One region of the Chromohalobacter canadensis genome, then DNA from elsewhere that is predicted to be linked to it. Evidence: predicted binding sites of a transcription regulator. Region 1 holds the regulator's gene; the other holds the start of a gene.
What was found. The regulator LexA, encoded in region 1, represses DNA repair genes until DNA is damaged. The targets are predictions, from matches to a motif close to TACTGTNTANNTANACAGTA.
Positions count from the first base shown of each region.

Region 2: recN (DNA repair protein RecN) is a predicted target of LexA. The motif match lies at 5,091-5,110, and genes of this name have one in related genera.

Region 1 covers NZ_CP140151.1:263,015-270,837, reverse strand. The annotation lists gene moaC (cyclic pyranopterin monophosphate synthase MoaC) at 1-346, shown strand, start outside; gene moaE (molybdopterin synthase catalytic subunit MoaE) at 357-815, shown strand; gene moaA (GTP 3',8-cyclase MoaA) at 812-1,801, shown strand; gene SR908_RS01305 (H-NS family histone-like protein) at 1,978-2,274, shown strand; gene SR908_RS01300 (ribonuclease J) at 2,330-4,012, opposite strand; gene purU (formyltetrahydrofolate deformylase) at 4,184-5,038, shown strand; gene dinB (DNA polymerase IV) at 5,048-6,094, opposite strand; gene lexA (transcriptional repressor LexA) at 6,113-6,751, opposite strand; gene SR908_RS01280 (TetR/AcrR family transcriptional regulator) at 6,945-7,604, shown strand; gene SR908_RS01275 (L,D-transpeptidase) at 7,604-7,823, shown strand, end outside.
Region 2 covers NZ_CP140151.1:1,881,512-1,889,334, reverse strand. The annotation lists gene dapB (4-hydroxy-tetrahydrodipicolinate reductase) at 1-434, opposite strand, end outside; gene SR908_RS08995 (DUF2218 domain-containing protein) at 552-842, opposite strand; gene dnaJ (molecular chaperone DnaJ) at 1,030-2,169, opposite strand; gene dnaK (molecular chaperone DnaK) at 2,260-4,194, opposite strand; gene grpE (nucleotide exchange factor GrpE) at 4,325-4,957, opposite strand; gene recN (DNA repair protein RecN) at 5,143-6,816, shown strand; gene fur (ferric iron uptake transcriptional regulator) at 6,916-7,368, opposite strand; gene SR908_RS08965 (outer membrane protein assembly factor BamE) at 7,447-7,823, shown strand, end outside.

The DNA.
Region 1 (7,823 bases):
CAAGACGGGCGGCAAATCCGGTGATTGGCATCGCGACTCAGAGGATGAATCTGCGACGCGCGAAGCCTTCGAATCTCCACCCGTCGGAATCGCCGCAATACGCGTCAAGTTTCTCGCCGAATTGCGCGAGCGACTGGATGTTGAAGAGGTAGAGGTGCCGGTTGCATCGCTGAAAAGCCTCGATGTCGCGAGTCTCAAGGCCGCGCTTGAGAAACAGGATCCCCGCTTCGCGGCATTGTCCGCCGCGCGCATTCTATGTGCCGTTAACCATGCCATGGCACATGAGGAAACGTCGCTCTCCGATGGGGATGAAGTGGCGTTTTTTCCGCCGGTAACCGGTGGGTGAGGAGGCCGTCATGATCGATGTGCGTGTGCAGTCGCCGGTCTTCGATGTGGGTGAGGAGCAGCGCCAATTACTGGCGGGGCGTCACGATATCGGTGCCGTGGTGACCTTCACCGGTCTGGTGCGCGATTTCAATGAGCGCCCGGATGTGCAGGCCCTGTCGCTGGAGCATTACCCCGGCATGACCGAGGCGGCGCTTCATGATATTGCCGAGCAGGCGACGTCGCGTTGGCCGCTCGATGGGGTACGTATCGTGCATCGTGTCGGCCGCTTGTCGCCAAGTGACCCCATCGTCATGGTCATGGTCGCGAGCGCCCATCGCCGCGCGGCATTCGATGCGTGCGATTTTCTTATGGACTACCTCAAGACACGTGCGCCATTCTGGAAGAAAGAACACACTGCAAGCGGGACGTATTGGGTCTCGGCGCGTGACAGTGACGCGCGGGACGCGGACCGTTGGGAGGAAGCATGACCGAGCTGATCGACAACTTTCAGCGCCAGATTCGCTATGTGCGTATCTCGGTGACGGATCGCTGTGATTTTCGCTGCGTCTATTGCATGAGCGAGGACATGACGTTTCTGCCGCGTGCACAGATACTGACGCTTGAAGAGATCGAGCAAATAGCGCGTGCGTTCGTCGAGCTAGGCGTGGAAAAGATTCGCTTGACGGGCGGTGAGCCGCTAGTGCGACGTGGCATCGACGACCTGGTGTCGCGTGTCGGCGCGCTTCCGGGTCTCAAGGACTTCGCCATGACCACTAATGGCGCGGGATTGGTCAAGCATGCCAAGGCATTGCGGGAAGGCGGTATGCAGCGCCTCAATATCAGCATTGATTCCCTCGACCCCGAGCGTTTTCGCAGCTTGACGCGCACCGGCAATCTCGAGAATGTCATCGCCGGTATTCGTGCCGCGCGTGATGCTGGGTTCGAGCGTATCAAGCTCAATGCCGTCGTGCTCAAGGGGCGTAACGACGATGAAGTTCTCGATTTGGTCGACTTCGCTCGTCAAGAAGGCGTGGATATCAGCTTTATCGAGGAAATGCCGCTGGGCGATGTCTCCGATCATTCGCGTGAAGAAACCTTTTATTCCAGCGATGACGTGCATGAGGCCATCGCATCGCGTTATCCGCTGTTGCCGACCACCGAGAATACCTTGGGGCCGTCGCGTTATTTCCGTATGCCGGATAGCGATTCGCGTATCGGTTTCATTTCACCGCACAGCCATAATTTCTGCGACACCTGTAACCGGGTAAGGGTCACGGTGGAAGGGCGTTTGTTACTGTGTCTCGGCAACGAGCATTCGGTCGATCTACGCGAGGTGTTACGGCGTTATCCTGGTGATATGGAGCGCCTCAAGCAGCGCATCGTCGAGGCCATGCCATTGAAACCCGAGCGCCATCATTTCCGCACGGACGGTGATGTCGACATCGTGCGCTTCATGAATATGACGGGCGGATAATGTTTTGTGCGTGCCCTTTATTCGCGGTAGCGTGATGCGTCTCCTGGCCATAAAGCTATAAGGTTCGACTTGGCTTGAGGACATTATTTTCTTGCTAAACCAAGTTCGAGTCATATACTTTTCAGAAACGCCCAAGCGTTATGCTGCAGGTTGGTTATTTTAAATGGAGGAGGCGAATGTCCACTGATACTCTGGAGCGCATTGCGCGAAATAAAAACGTGGCTCGCGCTGCCGCGCGACAGCTCAGCATGGAGCAGCTCCACAAGCTGTCGGAAGTCATCGGTGAAGTGATCGAACAGAAGCAGCAGGAAGATCATAAGCGTCAAGCCGAAGAAGCTGCTAAAGAGCGCAAGTTGGCGGAAATCCGTGAAGCGATGAGTGATGCCGGCCTTTCTCTGGACGACTTGATGTCCGAACAGCCGCGCAAGCGTCGGGGGCGTCCACCGAAGAAAGATAAGGAACGCAAGCAGTAAGTGTTGCGCGTAGAAAGATAAAAAACGGACCGCAGGGTCCGTTTTTTATCTTGGGTCATGAGTCGAGAGGCGAGGTCTCTTCCGCGGCCATGATATGCAGATGGACGTCGGGAAGATGACGCAGGTGCTCACCGAGCCAGTGCATCAAAGGGGCGTGTAATTGTTGACGTAACTTGGCGATGGTGTCCGCCTCGTGAACGGCCAACTGATCATCGAGCCAATCGGCGAAGGCGGTGTCGTCCAGTGCCAGGTCATGGCTCGTATCCCACAACAAGCGTCCCACGCGTGCCCACCCCGACGCTTGTCGCACGACCGGAAGCGTCAAACTCAAGATGCCGCTGCGGCGATGCATGCTCGACATGGCGGGAGCACGCAACCCTTCAAGGGGATGAATGCGGTTCTGGGTGACGATATGCGGTGCCAGCGAGTGGCGCTCAAGGCAGCTTAGACCCTCATTATCGAGGCGAAGCATATCGCCGTTTCGCGGAATCCAGGGCACCTCGATGCCAAGCGATTCTGCCAGGACACGATGCGCTTGTTGGTGCTGGAATTCGCCATGCACGGGCAGCAAACGCTGGGGGGCGAGCCAGCCATAAAGGCGCTGCAATTCTTCCTGTGCGGGATGCCCTGAGGCATGTAGTTCGGGATGATTGCGTTCATCGTAAAGGGTGACCCTGGCACGCTTGAGTCCGGCCTGTAACCGCTCGATCAGCAATTCGTTACCCGGGATCGCTTTGGCCGAGAAAATAACGCTGTCGCCGGGCTGGAGTTCGAAATCGGCGTGCTGTCCCTGGGCTAGGCGAGACAGGGCGGAACGTGGCTCACCCTGACTGCCGGTGGCGATGACCAGCACCTCTTCGGGCGGCAAATAGCCAAGGTCGCGAACGGGGACCAGGGAGGGGAAGTCCTCGAGATAGCCAAGCCCCCGGGCAATATTTACCATACGCTCCATCGAACGTCCCATGAGGCTGACGCGTCGCCCGCATGCCTTGGCGGCACGGCCCAGTGCCAGGATGCGTGCCAGGTTGCTGGCAAAGCAGCTGACGATCACACGGCCGTGGCAGGCGCCGATCGTTGTTTCAAGCGCACGCGCGACGTCCCCTTCGCTGCGTGAGTGCCCGGGGACGGGGGCATTGGTGGAGTCGCCGACGACAAGATCGATAGGTGCCAGCGCCTGGAAACGCTGCGGGCATACGGGGTCACCGATCAAGGGTTCGGGATCGAGCTTCCAGTCGCCGGTGTGCAGGATACGGTGGTCAGGTGTCGCCAATAGCAGGGCACAGCTTTCGGGTATCGAGTGCGGCAGCGGCAAAAAGCGTACATCGAAAGGACCGCTTTGCATGGCCTCGTCGGGCGTTATGACGTGAATCGCATCGGTGGGCAGTTGCTGCTCGGCGAAGCGCAGACGCAACAAGCCGGCGGCCAGTGGTGTTGCATGGATGGGGCACTGCCAACGGGGCCACAGCCAGGCAATCGCGCCGATGTGATCTTCATGTCCGTGCGTGACGAGGATTGCCTGAGGAACGATGCCCTTAGAAGCCAAGAGGTCGACATTGGGGACTTGCAAGGGCGCCTGCGGGAGGTCCTGGCGAATCATCATGCCGCAGTCGACCACGATCCAGTGATCACGGTGCCCGTAAAGGGTGAAGTTCATGCCGATTTCACCGCAGCCGCCGAGGGGCAGTATCTGAAGGGGCGGCTTGCGGCGGGCGCGTATCTGGATGCGTGGTTGGGACATCGTTATCCCTTAACGTGAAGATGCCCATTACTATACGGGATGCCCCGGCGCGGCCACAATCGAGGCTTCTTGTCATGATCGAATTCGCTACAATGGGCGCCCTTTGGTGAGAGGTGGCTCTCTCGAGAGAGCACCGATCACCGCCTCATTTCAGGATTGATGGTAGCGCGCATGTCTCATTCGTATCGTCTTATCGTCTCGTGCCCCGACCGCGTGGGCATCGTTTCTCGCGTATCCAGTTACATCGCCGGTCATGGAGGTTGGATCACCGAGGCCAACCAGCACTCGGACCTGGCCACCGGGCGCTTTTTCATGCGCTACGAAATCAAGGCTGAGTCTTTGCCGCTGAGTATCGATGCGATGCGCGATGATTTTTCCGCCATTGCCAGTGAGTTCTCGATGGATTGGGCGCTGAGCGATACCACCAAGCCCAAGCGTGTCGTCTTGATGGCCTCGCGTGCTTCGCATTGCTTGGTCGATCTGCTGTACCGCTGGACCGCGGGTGAGCTCGATTGCGAGATCCCCTGCGTAATTTCCAATCATGAAGCGCTGCGGGATCTGGTCGAATGGCATGGCATTCCGTTTCATCATGTGCCGGTCGATGCGGACGATAAGGCGGCAGCATTTTCGCGGGTCGAGGCACTGGTCGAAGAGGCCCGGGCGGATACAGTAGTGCTGGCGCGCTACATGCAGATTCTGCCGCCCAACCTGTGCCAGCGATACGCCGGGCGGATCATTAATATCCACCACAGTTTCTTGCCCTCTTTCGCTGGCGCCAAACCGTATCATCAGGCCTACGCGCGGGGCGTCAAGCTGATTGGCGCGACGTGTCACTATGTCACCGAAGAACTCGATGCGGGGCCCATCATCGAGCAGGACATACAGCGCGTGACGCACTGCCATACTGCCGAGGACCTGGTACGTCTGGGGCGTGACGTCGAAAAAGCCGTGCTGGCACGGGGGCTACGTTGGCATCTGCAGGACCGGGTCCTGATCCATGGCAACAAGACGGTCGTCTTTGCTTGAGCGCGAGGCTCAGTCGAAGAGTGTCATCTGCCGTCGCTGCGCCTCTGGCGTCAGGCGCACGCCGACCCCAAGCAGGCGCACGGGGCGCTCGCCGCGTGCCCAGGCGCCGTCCAACAAGGCTTGAAAGCGTGCAGCAAGCGCCTCGCTACCCGCCGCTTCCAGGGTCGTGCTGCTGAAATCATCGAAGCGAACCTTGACGAACAATTTTTGAATGGCCGGCGTGCCGTGCCGCGTTAGACGTGCCATCAAGCGCTCAACGAGCGGTGCGAGTGCGTCTTGGCAGCTGGCCAAGTCGGGCAGATCGCGATGATAAGTCGTCTCGACGCTGACGGACTTGCGCTCTCGCTCGATCTGTACCGGGCGCTCGTCGATGCCACGCGCCAGCTCGAATAGCCGACGCCCAAATTTGCCGAAGCGCTCGACCAGAGATTCGAGCGGCCATTCGCGCAGGTCGCGGCAGGTGACGATCTCTAGTGCCTCGAGCTTGGCTGCCGTCGCTGGGCCCACGCCGTGCAGCTGCTTGACGGGCAAGGCGAGGAGAAAAGGCTCGACCTCATCCGGCGCGATCACGCATAGCCCATCGGGCTTATCCCAGTCGCTGGCCAGCTTGGCGAGGAACTTGCTGGGAGCCGCACCCACCGAGATAACGATACCCGTCCGCGCTAGCGCCTCCTGCTTGAGCCATCTGGCCATCCAGGTCGCACTCCCCTGAAAGCGTGTGACCTCGCTGACATCCAGATATGCTTCGTCGAGGGACAAGGGCTCCACCAGTGGCGTCAGCTCATTGAACAGTGCCTGGATGTATGCCGAGACAGCACGGTATTTTTCGAAGTCCGGGGAGAGTCGCGTCAGGTGCGGGCACAGGCGCATGGCACGCGCCATGGGCATCGCCGAATGGATGCCGAAGGCACGTGCGGGATAATTGCAGGTGGCGACAACGCCGCGCGTCTCAGGGCTGCCGCCGATCGCCAGGGGAATGTCGCGTAACGCTGGGTCGTCGCGCATTTCCACGGCGGCATAAAAACAGTCGCAATCGGCGTGAAGGATCTTGCGCATGATGAACGGCGTATCGGCTTAATGCAGGCCGTTACCGCCACCGCCACGAATCACGCCAACGCCGAGGCCTTCGATCTCGAGTTCCTGATGACGTAGATCGACCTCGATGGGCGAAAAATCCTCGTTTTCGGCGAGCAACCAGACATGATGGCCTTGACGCTTGAAGCGCTTGACGGTGACTTCGTCTTCCAGGCGGGCAACGACGATTTGGCCGTCGCGAATCTGCTGGGTGCGATGCACGGCGAGCAGGTCGCCATCGAGAATGCCGGCATTTTTCATCGAGAGTCCGCGGACACGCAGCAGGTAATCGGCGCGGGGGGTGAAATAGTCCGGCGCGAGAGGGCAGTGCCGGTCGATATGCGCTGCGGCGAGGATCGGGCTACCGGCGGCGACCTCACCGACGACTGGCAGACCGTCGCCGTTGGTCAAGGTGGTATCGTCTTCACCGGTGAGGCGAATGCCACGTGAGGTGCCGGGGATCATGCGAATGACCCCCTTGCGGTCGAGCGCGCGAAGATGTTCCTCGGCGGCGTTCGGCGAGCGAAAGCCCAAGGCCCGGGCAATTTCGGCGCGCGTCGGCGGGTAGCCAAGCTCATTCATTGTCTTGACGATAAAATCAAAGACGTGTTGTTGGCGCGAAGTTAACGAGCGAGACATGGGGCCTCCGGCAGGCACTGACGTGTTCAAGTATACAGTATGTGATTGTATCCAGTCTTTGGCGCGGTGCAACCATTCGCGCAATCATTCGCCCAGGGAGATGGCGTTTCAAACGTGGAGATTTGTCGTTATCGACATCAAGGCTTAGAATCGACATGTTTTAAACATTCGTTTATTCCACGCGGGGCGCCCCATGGCTCAGACAGATACAGTGACGCGCATTCTCGATACCGCCGAGGTCCTGTTCGCCGAACGGGGGTTTGCCGAGACCTCGCTGCGTACCATCACCAGCAAGGCCAAGGTCAATCTGGCGGCGGTCAATTACCATTTCGGGTCCAAGAAGGCGCTAATTCAGGCGGTCTTCGCGCGCTATCTGGATCCCTTTTCCGAGCGCTTTCACCAAGCCCTGGATGAACTCGAGGTGCAATATCGGGGTGAGGTCATTCCCCTCGAGGTGTTGTTGGAGACATTGGCACGCACCGTGTTGGAAGTTCCTGCCGAGCGCAATAGCCTCAAGGTGTTCATGCGCTTGTTGGGGCTGGCCTATACTCAGGCTCAGGGCCACTTGCGCCGTTACATTCAGGAGCACTATGGCAATGTGTTCTCACGCTTCAGCGACTTGGTACGCCGCGCGACGCCGGAACTGCCCGAGGCGGAACGCTTTTGGCGGTTACACTTCATGCTGGGCACGGTGATCTTCACGTTGTCGGGCCTTGATGCGTTGCGCGATATCGCCGACAAGGATTATCACGAACATGTCAGCGTTCGCGATTTGATTCGGCGTCTGCGCCCGGTAGTTGTGGCCGGCATGCAGGCCCCACTGCCCGATGATGCTCTCAAGGTGGCGGGATGATGCGAAAGCCGCAACTCTCCCATCTACCCCCCGAACAGGGCGTCTGGCTGGAAATCGATCTCGGTACGCAGTCGCTGACGATCCGCGAGGGCGAGATGTGCCGCGAGACGTTCGCGATTTCCTCGGGCGCTCACGGTATCGGGCAGCACGAAGGCAGTGGGCAGACGCCTGTGGGGTGGCATTACGTGCGCGCAGTTATCGGTGATGGACTGCCACCCG
Region 2 (7,823 bases), 1.6 Mb from region 1:
TCACCCAGCGCCCGAGCAGCGGTTTCCAACAGCTTGAGGGTGAGGTTGACGCCGACGCTCATGTTGGGCGCGAAGACCATGGGAACGCGGTCACGATAACCGTCGAGCTCGGCGAGCTCGGCGTCGGAGAGCCCCGTGGTGCCGATCACGATGGCCTTGCCGTGCTCAGCACAAAACGCCAGATTGGCCAACGTGACTCGAGGCGTGGTGAAGTCGATCAGCACATCGAAGGCATCGACGATGGCAGCCGGGTCATCCGTGGCGTTCACGCCCAAGCGCCCAGCACCGGCGAGCTCGCCCAGATCGGCACCGACCAATGAGCTACCGGGCTCGACGATGCCTCCCGCCAAGCTGGCCTCGGGATCCTGCTGTACGGCATTGACCAGGGTGCGGCCCATGCGCCCGGCGACGCCGACGATGGCGATACGCGTCATGTGGACTCCTTGCGATTGCGTGTCGATGAATACCGGAGAGTATACCAAACCGTCCCGCATTCCCGTCACGCACCACCAATCACGGGCGGCGTGATCGCGAATGAACCGCCGTCGGCATCAGGTCATGGCGGGCTGCCAGACGATATCGAGCGTCTCACGGCTAGCCATCCGCTCGAGATGCACCGCCACGACCTCTTCAAGGTGCTCGCGGGTCGCCGCATCCTCGGCCGCCAGCTGCAGATGCAAGGCATCCGCCTCGGCGCGCATGTGACACACTCCGCCGTCGAACGTGACTCGCCCCTGATGCTCGTCGTGGGCAACGCTCAGCTTGTGCTGCCAGTGCTTGCATAGGCGATTGATATAACGCGAACCGGATGTCGTCGACACGACAGCTTGGGACTCGGACATAAGGCCTCCCTATTCGATTAGCCCTCTAATGGTAATCGCATTATGGCACGCACGGGCACTCCCAACACGCAACGAGGCGTTCGAGGTAAGACAGCACTCTCCTGCGCAGCCGAGGCCAGCCCCTTATACGAGAAAACCCCGCCATGTATGCCATGACGGGGTCTGAGGAGAAAATGCCGAGGCTCGCCTACGGCTTCATGTCCTCGAAGAACTTCTTCACGCCATCGAAGAAGCTCGACTTCTTCGGCGAGTGATGGCTGTTGCTGCCGTCCAGACTCTCCTGGAACTGGCGCAACAAGTCCTTCTGCTCCTCGCTCAAGTCGACCGGCGTTTCGACCACGACCTTGCACAACAGGTCGCCAGGCGGGCCGCCACGCACCGGCTTGACGCCCTTGCCCTTGAGCCGGAACATCTTGCCGGTTTGCGTCTCCGGCGGAATCTTCAACTTGACCCGACCGTCCAGGGTCGGCACTTCCAGCTCACCGCCCAGCGTCGCGTCGATGAAGTTGATCGGTACGTCACACAGCAGGTGGCGACCGTCACGCTCGAAGATCGGGTGCGGCTTGATCGCCGCCTGCACGTAAAGATCACCCGGCGGCCCACCGTTGAGCCCCGATTCACCTTCGTTGTTGAGACGAATCCGATCGCCGGTATCCACGCCAGCGGGGATCTTCACCGACAAGGTCCGCGTTTCGCGCACGCGCCCTTCACCATGACACTTGCGGCACGGCACCTTGATGCTCTGACCGGCGCCATGACAGGTCGGACAGGTCTGCTGCACGGCGAAGAAGCCCTGCTGCATACGCACCTGACCCTGACCGTGACAGGTCGGGCAGGTCTCCTTGCTGGAGCCCGGCTCGGCACCATCGCCATCGCAATGCTCACATGCGATGTGACGCGGTACGCGGATATCGACCGTGGTGCCGGCAACGGCATCCTCGAGGTCGATCTCGAGGTTGTAGCGCAGGTCAGCACCACGCTGCGGCGCATTGGGGTTGCGACGACCGCCGCCCCCGAAGATATCGCCGAACACATCGCCGAAGATATCGCTGAATCCGCCTGCTCCGGCGCCGCCACCGCCGAAGCCGCCGCCCCCTTGACCGTCAACGCCGGCATGGCCGAACTGGTCATAGGCAGCACGCTTTTCTTCATCGGCGAGGACTTCATAAGCCTCGGAGACTTCGCGGAACTTCTCCGCCGAGGTGTCATCATCCGGATTGCGATCCGGATGGTACTTCTGGGCGAGTCGACGGTAAGCCTTTTTGATCTCTTTCTGATCGGCTCCCCGCTCGATGCCCAATACTTCGTAATAGTCACGCTTGGACATGGATGGTCCGCCTCCGTGTCGGCGCTGCGCAAACAGCAACGCGGGAGAACATCCCCCGCGCTGCCGTCATGCGAGCATCAGACGTCGTGGTTACTGCTTCTTCTGGTCGTCGTTGACTTCCTCGTACTCGGCGTCAACCACGTCGTCTTCTTTCTTCTGGGCGCCATCGTCAGCTTGTTGCTCACCACCCTCGGCGCTCGCATCGCCTTGTTCGGCGTACATCTTCTGCGCCAGGTTGCCGGAGGCCTCGGTCAGCGCATCGAGCTTGGCCTGGATATGCTCCTGGTCGTCGCCCTTAGTGGCTTCCTCGAGTTCGCTGATCGCGGTCTCGATCTGCTCTTTCTCGCTGGCCTCGACCTTATCACCGGCTTCTTCGAGCGTCTTGCGCGCGGCATGGACCATGCCATCGGCCTGGTTACGCAGCTGCACCAGATCCTCGAACTTCTTGTCCTCGGCCTCATGCGCCTCGGCGTCCTGGACCATCTGATCGATCTCTTCGTCGGAAAGACCGCCAGAGGCCTTGATGACGATGGACTGTTCCTTGCCGGTGGCCTTGTCCTTGGCGGAGACGTTGAGGATGCCGTTGGCATCCAGATCGAATGCGACTTCGATCTGAGGCACGCCACGCGGTGCCGGCGGAATGTCGGCCAGATCGAAGCGACCCAGTGACTTGTTGCCGCTGGACTGCTTGCGCTCACCCTGCTGCACATGGATGGTCACGGCAGTCTGGTTGTCATCCGCAGTCGAGAAGGTTTGAGTCTTCTTGGTCGGGATGGTGGTGTTCTTCTCGATCAGCGGCGTCATGACGCCACCCAGGGTTTCGATGCCCAGGGTCAGCGGCGTGACGTCGAGCAGCAGGACGTCCTTGACGTCGCCGCCCAGCACGCCGCCCTGAATCGCCGCGCCCACGGCCACGGCTTCGTCCGGGTTGACGTCCTTGCGGGCGTCCTTGCCGAAGAAGTCGGCAACCTTGGACTGCACCTGCGGCATGCGCGTCTGACCGCCCACCAGGATCACGTCGTCGATCTCCGACGCAGACAGGCCAGCGTCGCTCAGCGCCGTCTTGCAAGGCGCCAACGATTTCTGCACCAGCTCTTCGACCAACGACTCGAGCTTGGCACGCGTCACCTTGACGTTAAGGTGCTTGGGCCCGGTGTTGTCGGCCGTAATATACGGCAGGTTGACTTCAGTCTGCTGTGCCGAGGAAAGCTCGATCTTGGCCTTCTCGGCGGCCTCCTTCAGACGCTGCATGGCGAGGCTGTCGCCAGACAAGTCGATGCCGGAATCGCTCTTGAACTGCTGCACGAGATAGTCGATCAGCTTGAGATCGAAATCTTCGCCGCCCAAGAAGGTGTCACCATTGGTGGCCAGCACCTCGAACTGGGTCTCGCCATCGACATCGGCCACTTCGATGATGGAGATATCGAAGGTGCCGCCGCCCAGATCATAGACCGCGATGGTCTTGTCGCCGCGAGACTTGTCCATGCCGTAGGCCAGCGCGGCCGCCGTCGGCTCGTTGATGATGCGCTTGACTTCGAGACCGGCGATGCGACCCGCGTCCTTGGTCGCCTGACGCTGGCTATCGTTGAAGTACGCCGGCACGGTGATTACCGCGTCGGTGACTTCTTCACCGAGATAGTCTTCGGCGGTCTTCTTCATCTTCTTCAGCACTTCCGCGCTAACCTGCGGCGGTGCCAGCTTGTTACCCTTGACTTCGACCCAAGCGTCGCCGTTATCGGCCTCAGCGATGGTGTAGGGCACCATCTTGATGTCCTTCTGGACGACGTCGTCCTTGAACTTGCGGCCGATCAGGCGCTTGATCGCGTACAGCGTGTTGCTCGGGTTGGTCACGGCCTGGCGCTTGGCGGCCTGGCCAACCAGCGTCTCACCATCGTCGGTGTAGGCGATGATGGACGGCGTGGTGCGTGCACCTTCCGCGTTTTCGATTACCTTCGCATTGCCGCCGTCAAGGATGGCAACACAGGAGTTGGTGGTCCCCAAATCGATACCGATGATGCGTCCCATTGGAATACCTCAAAATCGTTGCTTGACTGTTTCGTCTTCGTCGGCGGCATTGCCGCCTCGTTGTTCGTCTATTTGGGGGGTGGGGTTACGCCTTTCAAGGGTCTCGACGTCACATCCCTCCCCTGCCACATCAATTGGCGGCTTGGCTGACGACTACCATCGCCGGACGTACCAGACGTCCATTCAACAAATACCCCTTCTGCATGACCTCGATCACCGTATTGGGCTCAACCTCGGGGTTGGGCACCATGGTCATGGCTTCATGCACCTGAGGGTCGAACGGCTCGCCTTGCGGATCGACGGCTTCCACACCGAACTTGTTGAGCACGTCGAGCTGCAGCTTCAGAGTCATCGAGACCCCTTCGCGATGCACCTCGCTAGCGCCTTCCTGCATCGACTCCGATGCCTTTTCCAGGCTGTCGATCACGGGTAGCAGTTCCTTGACGAATTTTTCCAAGGCGAACTTGCGTGCCTTCTCGACATCTTGCTCGGCGCGGCGACGCACGTTCTGCGCTTCGGCGGCGGCACGCGCCGCCTGATCCTTGGACTCCGTCAAGGCTTGCTCCAACTCTTCGACACGCACAGCCAGCGCGTCGGCTTCCGGGTTTTCGAGCGCCTCGGCATCGGCCTCGCTGGCCTCGACATCCTCGACGACGCCTTCGAGTTCGGCATCGTCTCCAGTGGTATCGTCCGGTTGGGGTTCGGCATCGCGCTCAGCGCGAGCCAGCTCTTCCTCGGTCGGGGTCTGCGGGTCTTTGGCCATGAGTTTCTCCTGACAGCTGGCGCGGCCCGAAGCCGCATCTAATAAGCGATTGCCTCCTATATGGGGATGCGATGAACGATCTCAAGCCACCCCTATCGCTTGCGATGCCTGGCAATTGAAGCCCTCACCCAACTACTGTATAAACACACAGAGATCAGCTTCGTTTCCGACGCCCGGAGGTTTTCATGCTGATACAGCTAGCCATTCGCGACTACGCCATCGTCGAGCGCCTCGATCTGGACCTGCACGACGGTATGACGGCCATCACCGGCGAGACCGGCGCCGGCAAATCGATCATGCTTGGCGCTTTGGGATTATGCCTGGGAGAGCGCGCCGACGTGGGCAGCGTACGCCACGGCTGCGAACGCGCAGATATCAGTGCGCGCTTCGATATCGCCCGGCTCGCCGACGCCCGCGCCTGGCTCGCCGAGCGCGAACTGCCACAAGACGAATGCCTGCTCCGGCGTGTCGTCACCGCCTCGGGGCGCTCCAAGGCCTGGATCAACGGCCAGCCTGTTACAGTGAGCGACCTGAGAGCGCTCGGCGAGCATCTCATCGAGGTCCACAGCCAGCACGCCCATCAAGCGCTCTTGCGCGAAGAAACGCATCTGCGCCTGCTCGACACCTATGCCGGCCAGACCGAGGCCGTGTCGACCCTCGGCGAGCACTTTCATCACTGGCGTGCACGCCGACGGCGACTGCGCGACCTGCAAGAAAGCGGCAATGAAGTGCAGGCACGGCGTCAGCTACTGCGTTACCAGGTCGAGGAGCTGGATCAACTGGCGCTCGCCGAAGGCGAACTGGAGACGCTGGAGGATGAGCAGACCCAGTTGGCCAATCTGGAGGAAGTCCTGGGTGACGCCCAGTTCGCCGCCGACTGCTGCGATCAGGACGAACACGGCGCGCTTTCATTGCTGCATCACGCCAACGCCCGCCTGGGAAACGCCCCCGAAAAGACCCAACGCCAACTGGCGGACGCCCTGTCCATGCTGGGCGAGGCTCAGATCCAGATCGAGGAAGCAGCACGCGAACTGCATCACTTCGTCGAGACCACCGAGCTCGATCCTCAACGACTGACGGAGGTCGATGCCCGCCTCGGCGAAGTGCATCGCATCGCACGTAAGCATCACGTCATGCCCGAGGAGCTTCGCGACCTCCATCAGCGTCTGAGCGACGAACTGGCGAGTCTCGAAGGTGGTGAGCATGACCTGGAAGCACTCGGCGAAGAAGTGGAGCAGGCCCGTGACGCCTACAGACAGCAGGCGCGGGCCATCAGCGAGGCGCGTATTGAGGCGGCACGCAACTTCGGCGAAGCCGTGCAGGCGCAACTGGCCTTCTTGGGACTTGGCAAAGCGACCTTCGAGGTTGCCATTTCACCGCGCGAGACGCCCCAGGCCGAAGGGCTCGACCAGGTACGCTTCATGATCAGCGCCAACCCCGGCCAGCCGTCACGCCCACTGAGCAAGGTTGCCTCGGGTGGCGAGCTATCGCGCATCAGCCTGGCGATCCAGGTCGTTGCCGCGCAGCATAGCAGCGTCCCCAGCATGGTCTTCGACGAAGTCGATGTCGGCGTTTCCGGCGCCATCGCGGAAATCGTCGGCCAGCTACTGCGGCGTCTCGGCGCCCAAGGGCAAATCCTGACCGTGACGCATCTGCCGCAAGTTGCGGCCCAGGCGCATCATCATCTGCATATCGAAAAGCGCTCCGAGCACGACACGACCCTGACACATATGGCACTGCTCGACGATGCCGGACGCGTGCGCGAACTGGCCCGCATGCTCGGCGGCGTCAAACTCTCCGACCGCACACTGGCTCACGCCCGCGAAATGCTCGACGCCAGCCAGCACGCCCAGCATTGAGCGAGCCTTGCGCTATAGCCACCTTCAACGGTGGGGTACGAAACGACGAAACCGGCCATCAGGGCCGGTTTCGTCTTCGGTGTACGCTAACTGCTCGGGCTACTTCTTGCCAGGCCCTGAGCCTTCTTGACGCGTTACGCTAGAACCCTTGGGGCGTACGTACAACACCAGGGCATGATCGACGAGCTCGAAGCCGTGCTCCTCGGCAATCTCGCGTTGACGCCGTTCGATCGTGTCGTCGAAAAACTCGATTATCTCGCCGCTTTCCAGACACACCATATGATCATGGTGCTCTTCCTGCGACAATTCGAACACGGCATGCCCGCCATCGAAATTGTGACGAATCACCAACCCCGCAGTCTCGAACTGGGTCAAGACGCGATACACGGTTGCCAGACCGACATCGTCACCTGCGTCGAGCAGAGCCTTGTAGACGTCTTCGGCGCTCAGATGGTGTTGGTCCTGCGTACTTTCGAGAATTTGCAGGATCTTGACACGCGGCAAGGTGACTTTTAGCCCCGCCTTGCGCAGTTCATGGTTCTGATCGGCCATGGTTGCGGTTGCTCTTCGCAGTATCGTGGTAGGTCAGGTATGATCAATCCAAGCAACGATAGTGAATGATAGGCGCAAATGCAAAACTTGATTAAAACAGTCACCTTTTCCGTCGCCCTGGCGCTCGTCAGCGGGTGCAGCTACGTTGGCGTCTACAAACGCGACCTAGCTCAGGGCAATCTCATCACCAAGGACATGGTCTCGCAACTCGAGACTGGCATGACCAAGGAACAGGTGCGCTATGTAATGGGCAGCCCCTTGCTGCAAGGCCCGTTCGATGAAAACCGCTGGGACTACGTCTTCTATCTCGACGAAGCCTATGACGATGTGGAAGAAAAGCGCGTGACGCTGACCTTCCAGGACGACAAGCTGGCCGACATCGAGCGTGAAGGCGACATCGAGGATGATGTCGAGCTCTCGAATCAGAGTGGCCCCGGCCCGGCGGTGGAAGGCTC